DNA from 4 places in the Segeticoccus rhizosphaerae genome. Region 1 is predicted to be linked to each of the others. Evidence: riboswitches for the same ligand, from Rfam matches in the RefSeq annotation. Region 1 holds a riboswitch; each other region holds the start of a gene.

Region 1 (5,789 bases):
GGTGGCCGCACCGCGCAGCTGGAGCCGCACGAGCTCGAGGACCGTCACTTCATGATGCGGATCCGCATCGACGGGGGAGCGCTGTCCACCGAGCAGCTGCGGGTGGTCGCCGGCATCTCCACCGAGTTCGCCCGCGACACGGCCGACATCACCGACCGGCAGAACATCCAGCTGCACTGGGTGCGGATCGAGGACGTGCCCGAGATCTGGCGCCGGCTCGAGGCGGTCGGGCTGCAGACCACCGAGGCCTGCGGCGACTGCACCCGTGTGATCCTGGGCAGTCCCGTGGCGGGGATCGCCCGGGACGAGATCATCGACCCCACGCCGGTCATCGACGAGATCAGCCGGCGCTACGTCGGCGACCCCGAGCTGGCCAACCTGCCCCGCAAGTTCAAGAGCGCCATCACCGGCCACCCCAGCCAGGACGTCGTGCACGAGATCAACGACATCTCCCTGGTCGGTGTGGTGCACCCGCAGCTCGGTCCGGGGTACGACCTCTGGGTCGGTGGCGGGTTGTCCACCAACGCGCGGCTGGCCGAGCGGCTCGGGACGTTCGTGCGCCCCGAGGACGCCGTCGAGGTCTGGGTGTCGGTGGTGCGGCTCTTCCGGGACTACGGCTACCGCCGGCTCCGCAACAAGGCCCGGATGAAGTTCCTCCTCGCCGACTGGGGAGCCCCGCGGTTCCGCGAGGTGCTCGAGACCGAATACCTCGGCCGGCCACTGCCCGACGGCCCGGCGCCCGCCCGCGCGACCCGCCCCGGAGACCACGTCGGCGTGCACGAGCAACGCGACGGGCGGCACTACGTCGGCGCCACCCCACTGGTCGGCCGGGTCAACGGGACGCTGCTGCGGCGGCTCGCCGATCTCGTGGAGCGCGTGGGGAGCCGGCGGGTGCGGCTCACACCGCACCAGAAGGTGCTCGTGCTCGACGTCGGCGCGGACCGGCTCGCCGAGCTCACCACGGGCCTCGAGCAGCTCGGCCTCTCGGTGCGGCCGAGCCCCTTCCGGCGTTCGACCATCGCCTGCACGGGCATCGAGTACTGCAAGCTCGCGATCGTCGACACGAAGGGCACCGCGGCCGACACGGTCGCCGAGCTCGAGCGCCGGCTCGCCGGCGTCACCGTGGAGCCGCCGATCAGCCTGCACGTCAACGGCTGCCCCAACTCCTGCGCGCGGATCCAGACGGCCGACATCGGACTCAAGGGCCAGCTGGTCACCTCGCAGGACGGCACCCAGGAGGCGGGCTTCCAGGTGCACCTCGGCGGTGGACTGGCCTCCACGGACCGGGACGAGGCCGGGCTGGGTCGCACCGTGCGCGGCCTCAAGGTCACGGCGGCGCAGCTCCCGGACTACGTGGAGCGGCTGGTCCGCCGGTTCGTGGGGGAGCAGCGCGGTGACGAGACGTTCGCGCAGTGGGCCCACCGGGTCTCCGAGGAGACCCTGCGATGACCGACCTGGGCACGCGGGAGCGGACCGCGCGTCGGCCGGCCACCCAGCTCGAGGAGCTGGCCCGGGCGGGTTCCCGGCTGCTTCGCACCTCGCCCGCGGAGGACGTGGTGGCCTGGGCTGCGGGCCAGTTCGGGGAGTCGCTCGCGGTCGCGAGCAGCATGTCCAACGGTGTGCTCGCACACCTGGTCTCGCGGTTCGTGCCCGGCGTCGACGTACTGTTCCTGGACACCGGCTACCACTTCGTCGAGACCCTCGGCACGAGGGACGTCGCCGAGGCACTGCTGCCGATCACGGTGGTCGACGTGCGGGCCGAGCTCTCCGTGGCCGAGCAGGACGTCGTCCACGGCGCGCGGCTGTATGACCACGACCCCGAGGCATGCTGCCGGATGCGCAAGGTCGAGCCGCTCGCCCGGGAGCTTGCGGGTTACGAGGCGTGGGTCAGCGGCATTCGCCGCGACGAGGCCCCGACCCGGCTGGGCAGCCCGAAGGTGGCCTGGGACGCCCGGCACGGCCTGGTCAAGGTCAACCCGCTCGCGGCGTGGACGTTCGACGACCTCCTCGACTACGCCGACGAGCACGGCGTGCCGATGAACCCCCTGCTGGCAGAGGGCTACCCGTCGATCGGCTGCGCGCCGTGCACCATCCGCGTGGAGCCCGGCGAGGACCCGCGGTCGGGCCGCTGGGCCGGTCTGGCCAAGACCGAGTGCGGGATCCACCGGTGAACGCCGACGACGCACGGGGTGCCCGCCCGACCGGCGGCTGGGTGGCGCTCGTGGGCGGCGGCCCCGGTGACGACGGATTGATCACGGCCCGTGGTGTCGAGCTGCTGCAGCGTGCCGACGTCGTCGTGGTCGACCGGCTCGCGCCCCGTGGCGTGCTGGACGGCCTCGGTGCCGACGTCGAGATCGTCGACGTGGGCAAGACGCCCGGGCACCACCCCTTCTCGCAGGAGGCGATCAACGCGGTGCTGCTCGACCGGGCGTCGGCCGGCAGGGGAGTCGTCCGCCTCAAGGGCGGCGACCCCTACGTGCTCGGCCGTGGCGTCGAGGAGCGTATGGCGTGTGAGCAGGAGGGCGTCCCCGTCGAGGTCGTCCCAGGGATCACCAGTGCCCTGGCCGTTCCCGCCTCCGTCGGCATCCCGGTCACCCATCGCGGCCTGGCGCGGGCCTTCACCGTCGTGACCGGGCACGAGGACGTCCCCGACCTGCCGACGGGGCGTGACCACACGATTCTCGTGCTCATGGGGGTGTCGACCCTGCGGCGCAACGCGGCCCTGATGATGGCTGCCGGCCGCGACCCGGCCTGCCCGGTCGCGGTGGTCGAGGACGCCTTCGGCCCGCGCCACCGGGTCACGACGGGCACGCTGGACTCGATCGCCGACGTGGCGGCGCTCGCCCGGGTGCGCTCGCCCGCCGTCGTGGTGGTGGGGGATGTCGTGACGCTCAGCCCGCACTGGTCCGGGGCCGCCGTGCAAGCGGGCGTCACCTCATGAACACCATTGCTCGGCACAGTCGACACGGACCGGCGGCACGGGAGCTGCTCCTGGTGGCGCACGGCACCCGGGACGCGCAGGGGCAGGAGGTCCTCGAGCGGGTGCGGCAGCGGGTGGGCCACCGGCTGCCCGGCGTCGCCGTCCGGCTGTCCTACATCGACGTGATTCGTCCCCACCTCTCCGACGCGCTGGCGAAGACGCCGGAGTGCGTCGTGGTGCCGATCTTCCTCAGTGCGGGTCACCACGTGCGGGTGGACGTGCCCCGCGCGGTGGCGGCGACCGGCGGCCTGGCCACGGTGACGCCCTGCCTGGGACCGGCCGACGCGGTGCTGCAGGCCGTGGCCGATCGGCTCGCGGCTGCGGGGCCGGTGCCCCGAGCGACGGTGCTCGCGGCGGCCGGCTCGACCGATCCCCGGGCCCGCGACGAGGTGCACCACGCGGCCGACCGCCTGCGCCGCCTCCTCGGCACGCCCGTGGCGGTCGGTTTCGCCGCCTCCGCCGCGCCGACCGTGGCCGACGCCGTCACGGCCCTGCGGGGCCGGGGAGCGGCGACGGTGGGCGTCGCGTCATACCTGCTCGCACCCGGGGTGTTCCAAGCGCGACTGGACGGCAGCGGCGCCGACCTGATCGGCGAGCCGATCGGCGCCCACCCGCTGCTGGTGGACCTGGTGGTGCGCCGCTTCCGGTCGGCCGCGCCGCCAGCACTCACCCGCCGGCCGGCCCACGCCGGCGACCGGGCGGCATACCTCGCAGGTGTCCGATGAGTGAGACGCGCCATCCAGCCCGTGGACGCGCCGCTATCCTGACGACAGGTCATGAGTGTCAGCGCAACGGCCCCGGCTCGCTGACCGGCAACCCTCCACCGCGGTGGGGTGCCCCGGGTGAGGACCTGGCACGGCGTCGCCCGACGTCGTGCAAGCGCGGGAGACCAGTTCGCTGCCACCCCGCACCGCACGTGGCGCGCCACCGGCGCGGGCGCGTGCGTTCCCTGGACGACAACGCACGAAAGGCAAGGCCACAGCGATGACTGACACCACCCCCAACTGGTCCTTCGAGACGCGCCAGATCCACGCCGGCCAGGAGATCGACGAGGACACCCGGTCACGGGCCCTCCCGATCTACCAGACCACCTCCTACGTCTTCCGGGACACCCAGGAGGCAGCCGACCTGTTCGCCCTGAAGGAGCTCGGCAACATCTACACCCGGCTGCAGAACCCGACGAGCGACGTCGTCGAGAAGCGCATCGCCAGCCTCGAGGGCGGCGTGGGTGCCCTGCTGCTGTCGTCCGGCCAGGCCGCCTCCACCTTCGCGGTACTCAACATCGCCGAGGCGGGCGACCACGTGGTGGCCAGCCCCAACCTCTACGGCGGGACCTACAACCTGCTGAAGTACAGCCTGGCCAAGCTTGGTGTGGAGACCACCTTCGTGGAGGACTCCACCGACCCGGAGTCGTGGCGCGCGGCGGTGCGGCCCAACACCAAGCTCTTCTTCGGCGAGACCATCGCCAACCCCAAGGGCGAGGTCCTCGACATCGAGAACATCGCAGCGGTCGCCCACGAGGTCGGCGTGCCGCTGGTGGTCGACAACACGATCGCCACCCCCTACCTGCTGCGACCGCTGGAGTGGGGTGCCGACATCGTCGTCCACTCCGTGACGAAGTACCTGTCCGGGCACGGGACGGTGATCGCCGGCGCCATCGTGGACGGCGGCACCTTCGACTTCGCCCAGGACCCGGAGCGGTTCCCGAACTACAACCAGCCGGACGAGAGCTACCACGGCCTCGTCTACGCCCGCGACCTCGGTGTCGGCAGCCAGTTCGGCGCCAACCTCGCCTTCATCCTCAAGGCCCGCGTGCAGCTGCTGCGCGACCTCGGCTCGGCGCCGGCCCCGTTCAACGCGTTCCTCATCGCCCAGGGGCTGGAGACGTTGAGCCTGCGGATCGAGCGGCACGTCGAGAACGCCCAGAAGGTCGCGCAGTTCCTCGCCCAGCACCCGCAGGTGGAGTCGGTGCGCTACGCGTCGCTGCCGGACAACGAGTTCCACGCGGCGGCGCAGAAGTACACGCCGAAGGGCGCCGGCGCGGTGCTCGCCTTCGAGATCGCGGGTGGCCTGGAGGCCGGCCGGGCGTTCGTCGAGGGGCTGACCCTGCACAGCCACGTCGCCAACCTGGGGGATGTGCGCTCGCTGGTCATCCACCCCGCCTCGACCACCCACTCCCAGGGCGATGACAAGGACCGTCTCGCGGCAGGCGTGACGCCGGGCCTGGTGCGCCTCGCCGTGGGCATCGAGCACATCGACGACATCCTGGCCGACCTCGAGCAGGGCTTCGCCGCGGCCAAGACCTCCTGACCGCACCTTGCCCTCCCGCTCGTTGCGGCGAGAGCGCGACGTCGAGTGCGCGCTCTCGCCGCAACAACGGCGGTGACTCCACCGGACCGCGCGCATATCGGGGTGAGCGCAGCGGGACGGGGCACCTATCCTTGCCACCATGTCCTCCGAGCGCACGCGGTCGTCCTCGCGTGCCCGGAACCCCGGGCGGCGCCGCTCGCACGGCGGTCGTGCGCAGCACGATGGAGGCGGTCGCCGACCGCGGGAGACCTCAGACCAGCGAGCGGCCCGGATCGAGCGGCGCGCGGCTGCGCTGGCGGCCCTTGCCCCCCTGCGCTACCCCGAGGACCTGCCGGTCGTCGCCCGCAAGGACGACATCGCGACGGCCATCCGTGACCACCAGGTGGTGGTCATCGCCGGCGAGACGGGGTCGGGCAAGACGACGCAGATCCCCAAGATCTGCCTCGAGCTCGGCCGCGGGGTCGAGGGCCTGATCGGCCACACCCAGCCGCGCCGGATC
Region 2 (5,789 bases), on a different contig from region 1:
GCGGGCACGCACCGAGCGTCAGCCGTCCCTCCTGGAGACCATGAGCTACCGGCTCAAGGGCCACTCCGTGGTGGACCCGGCCACCTACCGCTCGCGGGAGGAGTCGCAACGGGTCCGCGACCTCGACCCGCTTCCCGCCTTTCGCAGCCGGCTCATCGAGGCCGGCGTCCTGGACGACGACGACGCGAAGGCGCTCGAGGAGGAAGCCGAGCAGCAGGTCGCCGAGGCGGTGGACTTCGCCGACAAGAGCCCGGACCCCCAGGTGAAGGACCTGTTCAACTACGCCTACGCGACGGACGTTGCCAACGCGTCGAGGCGCCTCCCTGCTGAGCCCGTCTTCCCCGTTGCCGACGACTCGACCGGAGGTGCCTCATGACCGAGATGACCTACCGGCAGGCGTTGCACGACACCCTGCGAGCCGAGATGCTGCGCGACGACGCGGTCGTCCTCCTCGGCGAGGAGATCGGGATCTTCGAGGGCTCCTACAAGATCACCGCGGGCATGCTCACCGAATTCGGCGACCAGCGGGTCATCGACACGCCGATCGCCGAAGAGGGCTTCACCGGCGCCGCGGTCGGTATGGCGATGCTCGGCCTGCGCCCGGTCGTGGAGATCATGACGCTCAACTTCACCCTGCTGGCGATCGACCAGATCGTCAATCACGGCGCCAAGATCTTCGGTATGTTCGGCGGCCAGACCTCGGTGCCCATGGTCATCCGGACTCCCGGTGGCGGCGGGCAGCAGCTGGCGGCTACGCACTCGCAGAACCTCGAGGTCTGGTATGCCCACGTCCCCGGTCTGAAGGTCGTCGCGCCCTCCAACCCGGCCGACGCCAAGGCCCTGCTCACCGCGTCCATCCGCGACGACGACCCCGTCCTCTTCCTGGAGAACCTGTCCCTCTACAACACCAAGGGCGAGGTGCCGGACGGTGAGCAGGTCGGGGAGATCGGCCGCGCCGCCATCGCCCGGGAGGGCTCCGACATCACGGTCATCAGCTACTCGCGGGCCACCCTCATCGCGCTCGAGGTGGCCCGTCAGTTCGAGTCCGAAGGCGTCTCCGTCGAGGTCGTCGACCTGCGCAGCCTCCGGCCCCTGGACCGGGAAACGGTCTGCGCATCGGTCCGCAAGACCACCCGAGCCGTGGTCCTCGAGGACGACTGGCTGACCTACGGGGTGGGCGCGGAGATCGCCGCGACCATCCAGGAGGGAGCCTTCGACCGGCTCGACGCGCCGGTGCGGCGCGTGGCTGCTGCGGAGGTCCCCCTCCCCTACGCCAAGCCCCTGGAGAATGCTGCCCTGCCGACCGCCCAGGACCTGACGAAGGTCGTGGGCGAGGTCCTCGACGCGACCAGGTTCACCCGCTAGGAGAGATCACATGCCTGACGTGCTCATGCCTCGCCTGTCCGACACGATGACCGAGGGCGTCGTCTCGCAGTGGCTCATGTCCGAGGGCGACGAGGTCCACCGCGGCGACGTCCTCGCCGAGATCGAGACCGACAAGGCCACCATGGACCTGGAGGCCTACGACACCGGCACGCTGACACGGATCATCGCCCAGGCCGGCTCCACCGTGCCGATCGGCGAGCCCCTGGCGGTCATCGGTGAGCCGGGCGCGGTCAGTTCCTCCGGATCCGGGGACGATCAGCAGGCCACCGGCGGCGAGAGCGAATCCGACGCCAGCGGAGCGAATTCCGAGGCGGCCAGGTCGGAGGACGCCGAGACCCAGGCCGGACAGGAGGCGGCGTCCGCCTCGACCGAGTCACAGGCCCCGCCATCGGCGGAGCCGACCGGCCGACAGGGTGCCCCGGCGGCCACGCGCACGCCAGCCGACCAGATCCGTGCGACGCCGCTGGTGCGCTCCCTGGCTCGTGAACGCGGCATCGACCTCACCACCGTTCGGGGGTCCGGCCCCGGCGGCCGGATCGTCAGGGCCGACCTGGACACGGTCCTCACCGGTCAGGGGGCTGGCGAGGACGCCACCGCACCGGCACCTGCGACGTCGACGCCTGCACCCTCCGCACCCTCTACACCCTCCGGGCCTGCCCCCACCGCTGGCCCCGACGACGAGACGGTGCCCCTCAGCCAGATGCGTCGCGTCACCGCACAGCGGCTGACCGAGAGCGCCGCCGCGCCACACTTCCACCTAACCATGCCGGTCGACCTGACCGCCCTGCTCGCCTTCCGCAAACAGCTCAACGAGCAGCTCACCGACGACGGGGTCCGGGTCAGCGTGACCGACCTGCTGGTGCGTGCGTGCGCAGTGGCCCTGCGATCCCACCCGGAGGTCAACGCTGCGTGGGCCGGCGACCACATCATCCGGCGGGGTCACGTCAACGTGGGCATCGCGGTCGCCATCGAGGACGGTCTCATCGTCCCGGTCGTCACGGATGCGGACCGCAAGACGCTCCGGGAGATCGCCGAAGAGGCGCACGACCTCGGGGACCGCGCCCGTGCCGGCAAGCTCAAGCTCGACGAGTTCACCGGTGGCACCTTCACGGTGAGCAACCTTGGGATGTTCGGCATCACCGAGTTCACCGCCGTGATCAACCCGCCCGAGGCAGCCATCCTCGCCGTCGGCGCCGGGGCCCCGGCACCGGTGCTGAAGGACGGCGAGCTCAGCACCACCACCATCATGCGATTGAACCTGACCGTCGACCACCGCGTCCTCGACGGCGCCACCGGCGCGAGGTTCCTGCGCGACCTGGTCCGCCTGCTCGAGCAGCCGCTGCGGATCGTCACCTGACGGCCTGCCACGAGGACGATCCGGAGCAGGACCGCAGGGCACCTTCCCGGCCACGACCACGCGTCGCTGCCGGGAAGGCGCCGGTGCGGTGGGCTACGAAGGCTTCAGGCGGTCGCGTAGGTGGAGCGCACGGGGACCGTGCCGGCGAGGCTGTCCAGCACCGGGCAGTGCTTCTCGACCGCGTCGATGAGTTCCTGGTAGCGCTCGGGGCTCTCCGGCCCGGTGAGCTGCACCGAGACGTCGACCGACGAGAACCCGGGTCGCACCTCGTCATCCAGCCCCAAGAAGCCGCGCAGGTCGAGTTCACCGGTCAACGTCACGTCGACGTCGTCCACGGTGATGCCCAGCTGGGCGGCCCAGACCTGGAAGGTGATCACCTGGCAGGAGCCGAGCGCCGCCAGCAGGTGCTCCACGGGGTTCGCGCCGAGGTCCGTGCCGCCGAGGGTGGACGGTTCGTCGATCGTGAAGGCGTGGCGGCCAGCCCGGACGGACACCTCGGTGGGTGTTCCCGACACATGGCTGGCGAGCACCTCGGGGTGGATGAGCTGGGGCTCGTGGGTGGTCGTGGTGGTGGTCGTGGTGGTCATGGTGCCTCTCTCCGGGCAGGGCGACGCAGCGGCATACCGCGTGCCATTCGTGCTGTGAATTGGGGGCGTCACCGACCTGCGTCGGCTCGCGTGGGCCGCAAGGGCGCTCGGGCGGTCAGTGGCGACAACTGCTGCTGGTGACGCGAGAGAGGTCGACGTGGCGTCGACGCGTCAGCAGCAGGGCGATCGTGTGGGACATGATGTGGTCTTCCTCATCTCTCCCGCAGTGCGGGACGGACGTGGCACCTGTCGACCGCTGGCCTCCGGTGGAGGCCGACCAGCATGCGGTCGGGTTGCCGGGGCTTCAGCGGGCCGTTCCCTCTGCCCCTCGGGATGAGCGGTATTCGGTTGTAGCACAGGAGATTACCGACGCACGTAGAGCTCGCGCACTCGATGGCCACAGAATGAGACAGCCGTGCTCCGCGGAGCACGGCTGACCGGGCACAACTCCGCCCGACGTCCCGTGGGTGGGGCGCCGGGCGGGCCGTCGTCACTTGTTGAAGACGTCCTTGACGTCGTCACCGACCTTCTTGACCTTCGCAGAGGTCTGGTCCGTCTGACCCTCGGCCTCGAGCTGCTCGTCGTCGGTGGCCTTACCGGTACCTTCCTTGACCTTGCCCTTCGCGTCTTCCGCAGAGTGCTTCATCTTGTCGCTGAGTCCCATGTCGAGCCTCCTCCTCGGCGTGTCTCGCCTGCCCGCACAGTACCCAGCCGACGCGGTCGTACACCCCTTGTGGGGCGCCGATCTTCGCAGCGGGAAGTGGCACCATCGAGCCATGTCCACACGGTTTCCTCCCGCCCAGCTCTCCGACGTCCCTGACGACATCCGGGAGGCCATCCTCCAGGTGCAGGAGAAGTCGGGCTTCGTCCCCAACGTCTTCCTGCTGCTCGCCCGCCGTCCCGCAGAGTTCCGCGCATTCTTCGCCTACCACGACGCGCTCATGGAGAGAGAGGAATCGCACCTGACCAAGGGCGACCGCGAGATGATCGTGGTCAGCATCTCCGGCATCAACCGGTGCACCTACTGCGTTGTCGCGCACGGTGCGCTGCTGCGGATCTTCGAGAAGAAACCTCTCGTCGCCGACCAGGTCGCGGTCAACCACCACACCGCCGACATCACGCCGAGACAGCACGCGGTGCTCGATTTCGCGCACAAGGTCAACACCCACAGTCACGACGTCGGGGACGCCGACTTCGCGGCCCTGCGCGAACACGGGCTGGACGACGAGGACGCGTGGGACATCGCCGCCATCACCGCGTTCTTCGGGCTGAGCAACCGGGTGGCCAGCGTCACCCGCACGATGCCGAATCCGGAGTTCTACCTCATGGGGCGGGTCCCCCGGGAGAAGAAGTAGCGTCGCCGGCGACGGGGCCCGCCACCGTTGCGGGAGGGCGCAAACTGATTGACCTCAAGTCCGGTTGAGGCTCTACAGTCCCCCTGTGCTGACCGATCCCGCGCTCGCACCGGACCACCCGGTGGACAGAGTGCTCGGCGCACGCTTCCGTTGGATCACCATCGGCATGTGTGCGCTGGTGTTCCTCGCTGCCTTCGAGGCCCTGGCGGTCACCACCGTCATGCCGACCATCAGCCGGGAGCTCGACGGCGCGTCCCTCTACGCACTCGCGTTCGCGGGGCCGCTCGCCGTCGGCGTCATCGGCATGGTGCTCGCGGGAAACTGGTCGGACCGCGCCGGCCCCACTCCCCCGCTGTTCACGGCCGTCGGTCTCTTCGCCACGGGGCTGCTGCTGGCCGGCCTGTCGCACACGATGCCGATGCTGGTGGTGGGACGCCTCGTCCACGGACTGGGTGGGGGCGGCCTGACGGTGGCGCTCTACGTCATGCTCGCGCAGATCTATCCCGCCCGCCTGCATCCGAGCATCTTCGCGGGATTCGCTGCGGCCTGGGTGATTCCCTCGCTCATCGGACCCTTCGCAGCAGGGCTCGTCGCGCAGTACATCGGCTGGCAGTGGGTCTTCCTCGGCGTCATCGTGCTCGTGGTACCCGCGATGATCATGGTGCTCCCTGCCTTGCGCATGGTGGGCCGCCCGGCGCCGGCGACAGACGTCCCGTGGAGCCTCAAGCGCCTGTCCTGGTCGGCCATCGCCGCCGGCGCGGTGCTCGCCGTCGACCTCGTCTCGCCGCTGCCGACCGCCCTGCGGTGGATCTGCACGATGGCTGCGGCCGCGCTGGCCCTGCTGGCGCTCCGGCCCCTGCTCCCCCGCCACACCCTGCGGGCGGCGGCCGGTCTGCCGACCGTGATCCTGCTGCGAGGTCTGGTGGGCGGTGCCTTCGGCAGCGCCGAGGTCTACCTGCCCTACCTCCTGACCAGGCACTACCGGTGGACGCCGTCGGTCGCCGGACTGGCGCTGACCGCAGGCGCGCTCGCCTGGTCGGTCGGCTCAGCGATCCAGGGCCGGTATGCCGTGCAGCTCACCCACCGACGCGCGGTGAGCATCGG
Region 3 (5,789 bases), on a different contig from region 1:
ACCGGCACGCAGCCGGGGTGCGCCAGGTCGCCGGCTGACTCGGCCGCACGGGGATCGCTCCAACGCACCGTGCGCCTGGCGAGGAATGGGCCGTGCCGCGCTGGGTGAGACGGAGACTGCTCCTCGCGGTTCCGGTCGTGTGGGGAGTGGTCACCATCTCCTTCCTGCTCATGCACCTCGCGCCGGGTGATCCAGCTCGTATCGCATTGGGAGAGAAAGCCAACCCGGCGTCTGTGGCGGCACTGCGCCACACATTGGGGTTGGACGGCAGCCTGCCGTCCCAGTACGTCAGGTACCTCGGTCAGCTATTCCACGGTGATCTGGGAGACTCAATCTACTTTCGCACCCCGATCACGACGTTGATGGGCGAGCGGCTTCCAGTGACCCTCGCTCTGATCGTACTTAGCGCCATATTTGCGACACTGATTGCCATCCCGTTGGCTTCGTGGAGTGCGGCGCGACCGGTCGGTCCGGCGTCATACGGGGTGAGGCTGTTCAACGCGATCGTCCAGGGAGCGCCGGCCTTCTTCATTGGCAGCATGCTGATCCTGTTCCTCGGGGTGCGGATCTCCGTCTTCCCGGCCGGTGGCTACCCCACTGACCTTGCCGGACGCCTCTGGGCCCTGGTGCTGCCCGCTCTGACGATCGCCCTGACCATCGTTCCGGTGCTGGTTCGCGGGCTCAAAACGGCCATGATCGAGTCGCTTGCCAGTGAGTACGTGGCCTTCGCTCGGTCCAAGGGTCTCGCGGACGGCGCGATTCGCCGTCGCTACGTGCTCCGTAACGCGAGCATCTCGGGGGTGAGTATCCTCGGCATTCAGGTGGGAGCGCTGGCCAGCGGGGCTCTGGTGATCGAGCAGGTCTTCGCCATCCCGGGCATGGGGTCCATGCTGATGGCAGGGATTCTCAACCGGGACTACGCGGTCGTGCAGGCGTGCACCTTGATGTTCGGCCTCCTGGTCGTGCTGGTCTACCTACTCACCGACTTCATCTACGCCCGACTCGACCCAAGGATGCGGATGGCATGACCTCGCCAACGACGCTAGCGCCCGCAGCCACGACGCGAGACTGGGTTCCTCGATGGGCACGGCGCCACAACGCCCAGCTCTGGTTCGGATCGGTGATTTTGGGGATCATCGTGCTGACCGCGATCTTCGCTCCGCTCATCACGACTCACAGCCCCACCGCCCCGGATGTCCCGAACGCGCTGCTGCCACCCTCGTCTGAACATTTTTTCGGCACGGACAACCTCGGCCGCGACATCTTCGCCCGCGTCATCTACGGCACCAGGAGCGACCTGACCATAGCGGTCGCGGCCGTGATTGCCCCCTGGATCCTCGGCATGGTCATCGGTGCGGTCAGCGGATACTTCGGCGGCTGGTTCGACACCATCATCATGCGGGTCGCTGACATCTTCACTGCGTTCCCCTTCTTCATCTTGGTCATCTCACTTGTCTTCATCCTCGGCAACGGCGCCAAGAGCATCTTCATCGCGATCACTGCGGTGTCCTGGGTGGCCTACGCAAGGATCGTGAGAGGCGAGGCGATGGTGCTGCGGAACAAGGAGTTCATCGCCGCTTGCCAGGTCAGCGGAATCTCCACGATGCGCACACTGACTCGCCACGTTGTCCCCAACGTGGCCACCCAGGCCATCGTCTACTCGATGAGTGACATCGTCATGAACGTCGGAGTCATCGTGACCTTGAGCTACTTCGGACTCGGCATCGTGCCCCCCACACCGGACTGGGGGTCGATGATGGCCGACGGGCAACAATTCCTCGCCGGAGGTTACTACGGCTTGACGCTGTTCCCTGCGGGTGCAGTGATCCTCACGAGCCTGGCTCTGGCTCTCATCGGAGATGGCCTTGCACACGTTCTCCGGATCGACCGCTAGGCCGGGTGAAGGATGGAGACGACCGAACCACTGCTGACTGTCGAGGGGCTGAACGTCGAAGTCACGATCGAGGGTCAGCGTCTGACCGCCCTCAAGGACGTGTCGTTCTCACTCGACCCGGGAGAGGCCCGCGGCTTGGTTGGTGAGTCCGGATCAGGCAAGAGCCTCACGCTACGAGCGATCCTCGGTCTACTGCCGCCAAACGTCCAGGTCACCTCGGGAAGGATGGTCTTCGACGACGAGGAGTTCATCTTCGGAGGCTCCAAGCATGCAACGACCGCCAAGCGGCTCGTGAAGTTGCGGGGTTCCAAGATCTCGATGATCTTCCAGGAGCCCGCGGTAGCGCTGAACCCGGTCATCCCGGTCGGCGAACAGATCGTCGATGCGGTCATGCGCAAGGACCGCATGCGCAAGAGACAGGCACGCAAGTACGCACTCGAGCTCATGCAGCAAGCAGGCATCGACGACGCGGAGACCAAGATCGATGCCTACCCGTTCGAGCTGTCCGGGGGTTTGAAGCAGCGAGTCATGATCGCGGCCGCAGTCGCAGGCAGGCCGAAACTGCTGCTGTGCGACGAGCCTACGACAGCACTCGACGTGACCGTGCAGAAGCAGATCCTGCGACTGTTCACTCGCCTACGGGACGACTTGGGTGCCAGCCTGCTGTACGTCACTCACGATCTCGCGGTGGTGGCCCAGCTGTGCGATTCCCTGACGGTCCTGTACGCCGGTCGCGTCATGGAGGGCTCCAACGACCTTCGAGCGATCCTCGACCATCCGCGGCACCCCTATACCGAGGCCCTGTTGCACTCCACCCCCGACATCGACCAGATCAGCCGCCGCCTCTACTCCATCCCGGGCAGCGCACCGGCGCTAAACCACCAGATGAGCGGCTGCCCGTTCGCCCCACGCTGCGAATATCGACAGGATGACTGCGTCGTGGCGCCCATTCCCGACATGTCCGACATCCCCGGGCGTGAGGTCCACTGCTTGCACCAGGTCGGTAGCAAACCTCCACCCGACGCCATCCGCGAACACCTGCAGCTCGACCGTCCTGAGGAGGGCGCTCCATGACGGCCGACCCCCTGCTGCAGTGCAGCGACCTGGTCGTGAGCTTCAAACAGAAGCGAGGCAAGGACAGCTTCTACGCGGTCAAGAATGCGTCTCTCGACGTCGGCCGCGGTCAGATCATTGGCCTGGTCGGAGAGTCCGGCTCCGGAAAATCCACCATCGCGCGCGCCGTCGTCGGCCTTCAGCCTGTGGACTCCGGAAGGATCACGTTCGACGGTCGTGTGCTCCACCGTAGGCGCAGGAGTGAAGACAGGCGCCAGATCCAGATGGTCTTCCAAGATCCCTACGGCTCACTTGACCCACGCATGAGCATCAGATCGACGCTCGTGGAGATGATTCGACGACACTCGGAACTACGTGGTCAGGCAATCGACAACAGGTGCCGCGAGCTGATGGAGATGGTGCGGCTACCCGAGTCCGTGCTCGGCTCTCGGCCTGCGGGCATGTCGGGTGGGCAGCGCCAACGGGTGGCGATCGCGCGGGCACTGTCCATCAACCCGCAGTTGTTGGTCGCGGACGAACCGGTCGCTGCCTTGGACGTGTCCGTGCAAGCCGGCATCGTCAACCTACTCAGCGACCTGAGACACGACTTCGGCCTCTCCATCCTCTTCATCTCGCACGACCTGTCCATCATCCGTACCCTGTGCGACCGGGTGAGCGTCATCTACCGCGGCGAGATCGTCGAGGAGCAGTCGTGCGCCGACTTGTTCGAGTCGCCGCAGACGTCCTACACACGAACACTCTTGAGCGCCATCCCCCGTCTCAAGGCACAGCAAGGCCACAACACGGACAGCCGCTAATCCCGCTGAACTGACCGAACAGTCTGAAGAACGCAACCTGCAACAGGGAGAGGGGCTCTGGCGCATCGGCAACCGTGCCTTCGTGGTCAGACACGCGTCACGGATGTCGGGCTCCTGACGTTCGACACCAACGCCAGAATGCTCTGAACTGTCGGCGCCTCAGGTGGCAGCGCGCGGCCTGCAACACATGCGGGTTCCGTCCCGGTCGGCCTGATGCGACCGGAACCGCTCCCGGTTAGCGATCCGGATGGAGGCGGGGCCGCTTGATTTGCTACTCGTCGCTTGCCGTCCATCTGGTGAACACGTTGGCTTTCGGGCGGATGAGGCTGTTAGGTTGGCCGCGCCTATCCAGAGCAGTTGAGAGACCTGGCTCATCGAAGCTGCAGCAACCCCCCGAAATCGGGTGAGGGTGCTAACGCCAGGACCGATGGAGGATCGATGTATTCAGCGCCGTCACGGCACGCCGCTCCCGGCCGCACCGCCCGGTTCTACGCGCGCCGGCACGTCGATCTGTGCCGGGTGACGGCAGACCGCTGTCGCCCTCGCCAGCTGCACCGCTGAAACCCGCTCGACCCACGCGAGGGCACGCACCCTCCCCCACCCTTTTGGCACCAGGCCATGCCTTGGCGCCTCGACCTGCCCGGAGTCTTCCTGTGTCCACATCCACCACGCCGTCTGCCACACGTTCCGACCGTCCTCAGTTGAAGCGGATCCGCACCCACAGCAGCTGGGAGGGAACCATGCGGACCCGTCACCAGGTCCGCGACCTCGATCCCTTCCACACCGCCGAGCCGGCTCCCGCGGGCGGAGATGACAGTGCCCCGAGCCCGATGGAGTATGTGGTCGCCGCGCTCGCCGGCTGCCTCGCCGTGGTCGTCGAGACCGTCGCCGCCGAACAGCAGCTTCACGTCACCGCGCTGGACATCGGGATCGAGGCCACCATGGACACCCGCGGCTTCCACGGGACTGCCGATGTCAGCCCCCACTTCCGTGATCTGGTGGTGCGGGCCCGGTTCGGGCTGGACGACCCGGACGCGCTGCCCGGGCTGCAGGACGAAGTGGAACGCCGTTGCCCCGCGTTCAACCTGGTCAAGGACGCCGGCGTACCCATCACCCAGGACTGGTCCGTCGTGGAGGACGCGCGATGACCGGCGTCGGCGCCTGGACGATCGGACTGGCTCTGGCCTACACCCTCTTCCTGGTCGGCGCGGGACGCGTCGCCCGCCGCCGCGAGTCGGCCGGCCGCGACTTCTTCGCCGGTGGTCGACGGTTCCGGCCGCTGACAGTCGCGTTCTGCATCACCGGCCTGTTCTCGGGCTCCTCGTTCATCGCCATCCTCGAGCTCAGCTACCACACCGGCGTGTCAGCAATCTGGTACGGCGTCGCGGAGTCCGTGCAGGTCCTGCTCATCGCCGGGCTACTGGTCGTGCCGTTCCGGGAGCGGATGGTGGTGACCATCTCCGGCCTGATCGGCGACCGGTACGGCCGGCTCGCGCTCGGCGTCGGCGGCGCGATCACCGCGTTCACCTTCCCGATGTGGTCGGTCGCCACGGCCATCGCCTTCGCGTCCGCGCTGCACGCGTTCACCGGCCTCTCGATCCAGGTGGCCATCGTGTGCACCGCCCTCCTGCTGCTGTTCTACCTGTGGTCAGGAGGCATGTGGTCGATCGCCTTCACCCAGACAGCCAACTGCGTGGTCTTCGCCCTGATGCTCGCGCTCGGTGCGGCCGCCTTCCTCATCAAGCCCGGATTCAGCGGGCTGGCAGACCTGTCCGCATCTCAGCCAGCACTGTTCGACTGGTCCGGGGTGGGGCTACCGCTGGTGGTGGCATGGTTCGGCACGTTCATCGTCAACGTCATCCTGGCCCAAGCGGCGCTGCAGATGGCGCTGTCCTGCCGCACGCCCGAGGAGGGCCGCAAGGGCCTGGTGTACGCCGTCGGATTCGGCACGCCCTTCATCCTCCTGGGTGTCGTGTTCGGCCTCGCCGCCGCCCTCGTGGTGCCCGACCAGACACTCGGCCTGG
Region 4 (5,789 bases), on a different contig from region 1:
GCTGGCCGGTGACGTGCCCGACGACTCGCTGGATCTCGGACTCGGTGACCCATGCACCCTGGACCCGCATCGGCTTGGAGGCACCCATCGGCAGGAAGAGGGCGTCGCCCTGGCCGATGAGCTTCTCGGCTCCCGGTTGGTCCAGCACGACCCGGGAGTCGGCCAGCGACGAGGTGGCGAACGCCATCCGCGACGGCACGTTGGCCTTGATCAGGCCGGTGACCACGTCGACCGAGGGCCGCTGCGTCGCCAGCACGAGGTGGATGCCGGCCGCGCGCGCCAGCTGGGTGATCCGGACGATCGACTCCTCGACGTCACGCGGCGCGACCATCATCAGGTCGGCCAGCTCGTCGACGATGACCAGCAGGTAGGGGTAGGCCTGCAGCACCCGCTCGGAACCGGGCGGGGTCTTCAGCTTGCCGGTGCGGACCGCCTTGTTGAAGTCGTCGATGTGCTTGTAGCCGAAGGCGGACAGGTCGTCATACCGCGTGTCCATCTCCCGGACGACCCACTGCAGGGCCTCGGCGGCCTTCTTGGGGTTGGTGATGATCGGCGTGATCAGGTGCGGGATGCCCTCGTAGCCGGTCAGTTCCACGCGCTTGGGGTCGACCAGGACCATCCGGACCTCGTCGGGCGTGGCCCGCATCAGGATCGAGGTGATCATCGAGTTGACGAAGCTCGACTTGCCCGCGCCGGTGGCTCCGGCCACCAGCAGGTGCGGCATCTTCGCCAGGTTGGCGATGACGTAGCCGCCCTCGACGTCCTTGCCGACCCCCATGACCATGGGGTGCTCGTTGGCCCGGGCGACCTGGCTGCGCAGCACGTCACCGAGACTGACCGTCTCGCGGTCGGTGTTGGGGATCTCGACGCCGATCGCGGACTTGCCCGGGATCGGGCTGAGGATGCGCACGTCGGCCGACGCCACGGCATACGCGATGTTCCTGGACAGCGCCGTGACCCGCTCGACCTTGGTGCCGCGACCGAGCTCGACCTCGTAGCGAGTCACGGTCGGGCCGCGCATGAAGCCGGTCACCTGGGCGTCGATGTCGAACTGGTCGAGGACCCCGGTGAGTGCCTCCACCACGTGGTCGTTGACGGCCGACCGCTTCTTGTGCGGCGGGCCGGCGGTCAGCAAGGTGTTGTCGGGCAGCGTGTAGGTGACGTCCCCGGCCAGCGCCAGCTGCTCCACCCGCTGCGGCAGCGGGGTCGTCGGGGGCGCCTCGAGGCCGCCCTTGTCGTGGACCTGGCCCGGGCCGGGAGGGTCGGTGGCATCGGTCGAGGGCGGGGGATCGGCAGCACTCGGCGCCAGCACGCCGGGCGCGGTGGGTCGCTTCTCCCCGGGGCGGGGGCCCTTGCCCCGCGAGTCGCCCACGGCGTTGCCGTCGGCGTCGACCACCGCGGCCTGCTCGAACGCCTCGTCGCCGACGAATCCCTCGGGGCCGCCCACCAGGTCGGGGTCGGCCCGGCGGCGCGAGCGACGCTTGGGCGCGGGCTGCTCCTCGCCCTCGGGGTGTGCCGTCTCGTCGGATGCCTGGGTCCCCGGGTGGTGGAAGAGCCGGTCGCGGGCCTCACGCAGCCGAGCCGGGATCTGGTGCACGGGGGTGGCGGTGATGACGAGGATGCCGAAAAGACCGAGCAGGCAGAGCAGCACGACGGCGCCCCACGTGTGCACGGCGGCGGCCACGGGGCTCGAGGCCAGCCAGCCGATGATGCCGCCCGCGTCGCGCATGGCGGCAGCCCCGTCGGGCGGACTGGGCAGGCCCTGGGCGATGTGCACCAGCCCGCAGGTGGCGAAGGCCAGGGCGGTCGTGCCGATGGTCACGCGGTTGTTGGACGTGGCGTCGCCGGGCGCGCGCAGCAGGCGAAGGCCGAGCAGCAGCAGGGCGATCGGCAGGGCAAACGCGACGCGTCCGAAGGTGCCCGCGACGATCGCGTGGATGATGTCGCCGACGACTCCTGTCAGACCCCACCACTCGCGGGCCGCGACCACGACCGCCAGCCCGATGAGGGCGAAGCCGATCCCGTCGCGACGGTGCTCCGGCTCGAGGTCGCGCGCGCTCGTGCCGACCCGGCGGACCGCGCCGCCCGCGACGTGCGCCATGCCCATCCAGGTGCCTCGGACGGCACGCAACGGCAGCGGCAGGCCGCCACCCCTGGCTCTCGACCGGCCCTTGGCCGAGGCCCGGGCCGGGGTCTTGCGCGTGCTCGGGCGCCCGGCGGCCGGGCGCGACGAGGTGCGGCGACTCGAGGACTTCGAGCGGGCCGTGGAGGAGGACTGACGTGTCGCCACTGTCGCAGGCTACGCGATAGTCACCCTCGGATCACGTGTCACACGCGCACCACAGGTCACCGGTCGGACCCGGCAAGCGTCGGATGGGCCCTTCCCGTGCCTGAACGTCTCGACATCTGAGATGACCGCTCAGGTGGTGGGCACCGCGGCCCCCGAAGCGGTAGTTTCCTGCACAGGTCATGAGTGCCAGCGTCAAGCCCCGGCTCGCTGGTCGGCAACCCTCCTCCGCGGTGGGGTGCTCCGGGTGACGACCCGGCCGTCCTGCACCAGCAGGCGGCAAGCGCGGACCGGCGCCCGTCGCAGGTCCGACCCAAACACTGGACCGACAGGAGCAGCCCGTATGTCGATCGCGAGCCTGACCCGCCGCACCGCCGATACGCCGCCCACCTACGGCTGGGCGGTGCCTCCGGTGCCCGCTATGCCCGGAGCGGGCAGCCGACCGGCGCCTGAGCCACCCCATCGGCTGCGCTCCGTGCCGATCCCACCCACCGGACCTGCGCCCGCGGAGCGGTCCTCACCCTCGACTCCGCAGGGTCGTGAGAGCGCCCGTCCCCAGGCACCGGCGGTCCTGGCCCCACCCCGCACCGTCGCAGAGAACCTCGGCGTGCCCACGCTGCACCGCACGGTCGTCGACTACGCCAACTTCGACCACGCCGCGTCGACACCCGCGCTCGAGTCGGTCAAGCACGCCGTGGACACCGCCCTGCGCACCTACTCCTCGGTGCACCGCGGCACCGGCTACACCTCGCGGATCACGACCGGGTGGTTCGAGGCGGCGCGCGAGGAGGTGGCCGAGTTCGTGGGCGCGCGGCCCGGCGACGAGGTGGTGTTCACCCGCAACACCACGGACGCCCTCAACCTGCTGGCGCGGTGCCTGCCCTCGCGCACGACGACCTTCGTCTTCGAGTCGGAGCACCACGCCGCGTTGCTGCCCTGGCCCTCCTCGCGGACCGTGCGGCTGCCGGTGCCCGCGAGCGCCGCGGACGCCGTCGCCCTGCTCGACGGGGCGCTGGCCGAGTCCGACGACGGCAGGCCGCGACTCGTCGTCGTCACCGGCGCCTCCAACGTCACCGGCGAGCTGTGGCCCGTCGAGGAGCTGGTCACGGTCGCCCGCAGGTATGACGCGCGCGTGGCCCTCGACGCCGCGCAGCTGGCGCCCCACCGCCGGGTCGACCTCACAGCCCTCGACGTCGACTACCTGGCACTGTCCGGCCACAAGCTCTACGCGCCCTACGGCTCGGGCGCCCTGGTGGGGCGCGCCGACTGGCTGGACTCGGCCGCCCCCTACCTGCGTGGTGGCGGCGCCACCGCGGCCGTCACCCCGGGCGGGGTGGTCTGGCACGAGGGGCCCGCACGGCACGAGGGCGGCACTCCCAACGTGCTCGGCGCGGTCGCGCTGGCGGCCGCATGCGCCACGCTGCGCCGCGAGCGGGACGTGGTCGAGGCGCATGAGGCCGAGCTGGCCGCCGCGCTGCAGGCCGGGCTGGGCGGCATCGCCGGGGTACGGACCTACTCCGTCTTCGGCGACGATCACCCCCGCGTCGGCGTCGTGGCGTTCACCATCGACGGCGTGGACAGCGCCCTGGTCTCGGCGGCCCTGTCGGCGGAGCACGGCATCGGCGTGCGGGACGGCCGGTTCTGCGCACACCCGCTCGTCGACGAGCTGCTCGGGGACGCCGGCCCTGACGCTCCGCCGACCGCTGTGCGCGCCAGTCTCGGCCTGGCGACGACGCGGGAACACGTGCAGCGGCTGGTGGCAGCGGTCGCCTCGATCGCCGCGGACGGCCCGGAGTTCGACTACGAGCTGACCGCCGAGGGGTGGACGCCGGTCGCGGACCCACGCGACCTCACCCTGCCTCGCCCCTGGTGACCCCCTAGACCACCCACTGTTGCTGGCGATCGGCGTCATATGTGACGCCGATCGCCAGCAACGAGGGAAACGGCTTTTTATTTGCATGCAGCAAGCAACTTGTATATTGTTGCCGACGGCAACCAACGTGCTTGACCACTCCTCGAGGAACCGCTGCATGAGTACCACCACCCAAGCCCCACCCACCCGGCCGCCCGGCGCCTCCGTGCCGATGAGCCACCGGGAGGTCCTCTACGCCCTCTCCGGCCTACTGCTGGCCATGTTCGTCGCCATGTTGTCCTCGACCGTGGTGTCGACCGCGCTCCCCCGGATCGTGGCCGACCTGCACGGCAGCGAGGCGGGCTACACCTGGGTGGTGGTTGCCTCGCTGCTCGCGATGACCGCGACCACGCCGATCTGGGGCAAGCTCGCCGACCTGTTCAGCAAGAAGCTGCTGACCCAGCTGACCCTGGTCATCTTCATGGCCGGTTCGGTCATCGCCGGGATCGCCCCCGACATGGGCGCGCTGATCGGCGCTCGGCTGCTGCAGGGCGTCGGCATGGGCGGCCTCACCGCGCTGGTGCAGATCGTCATCGCGAGCATGGTGACGCCACGCGACCGGGGCAAGTACTTCGGCTACCTCGGTGCCGTCTTCGCGATGGCCACCGTCAGCGGCCCGCTGATCGGCGGCCTCCTGGTGGACGCGAAGTGGCTCGGGAGCTTCCTGCCCGGCTACATGGAGGGGCAGGCCTGGCGCTGGTGCTTCTACGTGGGCATCCCGATCGCCGTCGTGGCCTTCGTGGTCCTGCAGAAGACGCTGCACCTGCCGACGATCAAGCGCGAGGCCTCCATCGACTACCTCGGCGCCACCCTGATCACCGCCGGGGTCTCCGCCCTCCTGATCTGGGTCTCACTCGCCGGCACCCAGTTCGCCTGGGTCTCGGCCACCACTGCGGTGCTGCTCACGCTCGGCCTGCTCCTCCTGGCGGCGTTCGTCTACGCCGAGACCAAGGTCGCCGAGCCGATCATCCCGCTGCGGCTGTTCCGCGACCGCACCACGAGCCTTGCGGTGTTCGCCTCCGTCATGGTCGGTGTGGCGATGTTCGGGTCGACGGTCTTCCTCGTGCAGTACTTCCAGATCTCTCGGGGCATGACGCCCACCCGCGCGGGGCTGATGACCCTCGCCCTCGTCGGCGGGGTGCTGGTCTCCAGCATCGCCACCGGCCGGCTCATCGCCGCCACCGGCATCTGGAAGCGCTACCTCGTGGGCGGCGGCGTGGTCATGGTCGCGGGGATCGGGTTGCTCGGCATGATCGGACCTGACACCAGCCTGCTGCGGGTCGGCGCGTCGATGACCGTGCTGGGCCTGGGCATGGGCGCGGTCAACCAGAACCTCGTCCTCGCGGTCCAGAACAACGCCGCCCAGGCCGACATCGGCGCGGCGAGCTCGCTGGTCGCGTTCTTCCGCACGCTGGGCGGCTCGATCGGCGTGTCCGCGCTCGGCACCGCGCTCGGCCACCGGGTCAGCTCGGGGATCACCGAGGGTCTGGCGCGGATCGGGGTCACCCCGCCGGAGGGCTCGACCGGCAGCGAGATCCCGGACATGACCACCCTGCCGGACAAGATCCGGCCGGTCTTCGAGGGAGCGTT

Evidence for each region. A riboswitch is a leader RNA that binds a small molecule or an ion and turns the genes downstream of it on or off. The one in region 1 is predicted to bind S-adenosylmethionine.
Region 2: another riboswitch for S-adenosylmethionine. It lies ahead of FCN22_RS07080 (OsmC family protein); the one in region 1 lies ahead of FCN22_RS03380 (bifunctional o-acetylhomoserine/o-acetylserine sulfhydrylase).
Region 3: another riboswitch for S-adenosylmethionine. It lies ahead of FCN22_RS19670 (OsmC family protein); the one in region 1 lies ahead of FCN22_RS03380 (bifunctional o-acetylhomoserine/o-acetylserine sulfhydrylase).
Region 4: another riboswitch for S-adenosylmethionine. It lies ahead of FCN22_RS10485 (aminotransferase class V-fold PLP-dependent enzyme); the one in region 1 lies ahead of FCN22_RS03380 (bifunctional o-acetylhomoserine/o-acetylserine sulfhydrylase).

The regions. Positions count from the first base shown of each region.
Region 1 is NZ_SWMA01000003.1:104,917-110,705, forward strand. Features, by position in the region: gene FCN22_RS03360 (nitrite/sulfite reductase) at 1-1,449, shown strand, start outside; gene FCN22_RS03365 (phosphoadenylyl-sulfate reductase) at 1,446-2,171, shown strand; gene cobA (uroporphyrinogen-III C-methyltransferase) at 2,168-2,941, shown strand; gene FCN22_RS03375 (sirohydrochlorin chelatase) at 2,938-3,705, shown strand; SAM riboswitch class IV at 3,753-3,868, shown strand; gene FCN22_RS03380 (bifunctional o-acetylhomoserine/o-acetylserine sulfhydrylase) at 3,965-5,290, shown strand; gene hrpA (ATP-dependent RNA helicase HrpA) at 5,430-5,789, shown strand, end outside.
Region 2 is NZ_SWMA01000006.1:120,952-126,740, reverse strand. Features, by position in the region: gene pdhA (pyruvate dehydrogenase (acetyl-transferring) E1 component subunit alpha) at 1-376, shown strand, start outside; gene FCN22_RS07090 (alpha-ketoacid dehydrogenase subunit beta) at 373-1,365, shown strand; gene FCN22_RS07085 (dihydrolipoamide acetyltransferase family protein) at 1,376-2,743, shown strand; gene FCN22_RS07080 (OsmC family protein) at 2,848-3,330, opposite strand; SAM riboswitch class I at 3,540-3,670, opposite strand; gene FCN22_RS07075 (CsbD family protein) at 3,821-3,994, opposite strand; gene FCN22_RS07070 (peroxidase-related enzyme) at 4,107-4,685, shown strand; gene FCN22_RS07065 (MFS transporter) at 4,771-5,789, shown strand, end outside.
Region 3 is NZ_SWMA01000047.1:23,527-29,315, forward strand. Features, by position in the region: gene FCN22_RS19645 (ABC transporter substrate-binding protein) at 1-1, shown strand, start outside; gene FCN22_RS19650 (ABC transporter permease) at 105-1,028, shown strand; gene FCN22_RS19655 (ABC transporter permease) at 1,025-1,894, shown strand; gene FCN22_RS19660 (ABC transporter ATP-binding protein) at 1,907-2,968, shown strand; gene FCN22_RS19665 (ABC transporter ATP-binding protein) at 2,965-3,765, shown strand; SAM riboswitch class I at 4,107-4,199, shown strand; gene FCN22_RS19670 (OsmC family protein) at 4,506-4,913, shown strand; gene FCN22_RS19675 (sodium:solute symporter family protein) at 4,910-5,789, shown strand, end outside.
Region 4 is NZ_SWMA01000012.1:66,160-71,948, reverse strand. Features, by position in the region: gene FCN22_RS10490 (DNA translocase FtsK) at 1-2,107, opposite strand, end outside; gene FCN22_RS21885 (hypothetical protein) at 2,100-2,279, shown strand; SAM riboswitch class IV at 2,466-2,579, shown strand; gene FCN22_RS10485 (aminotransferase class V-fold PLP-dependent enzyme) at 2,631-4,160, shown strand; gene FCN22_RS10480 (MFS transporter) at 4,318-5,789, shown strand, end outside.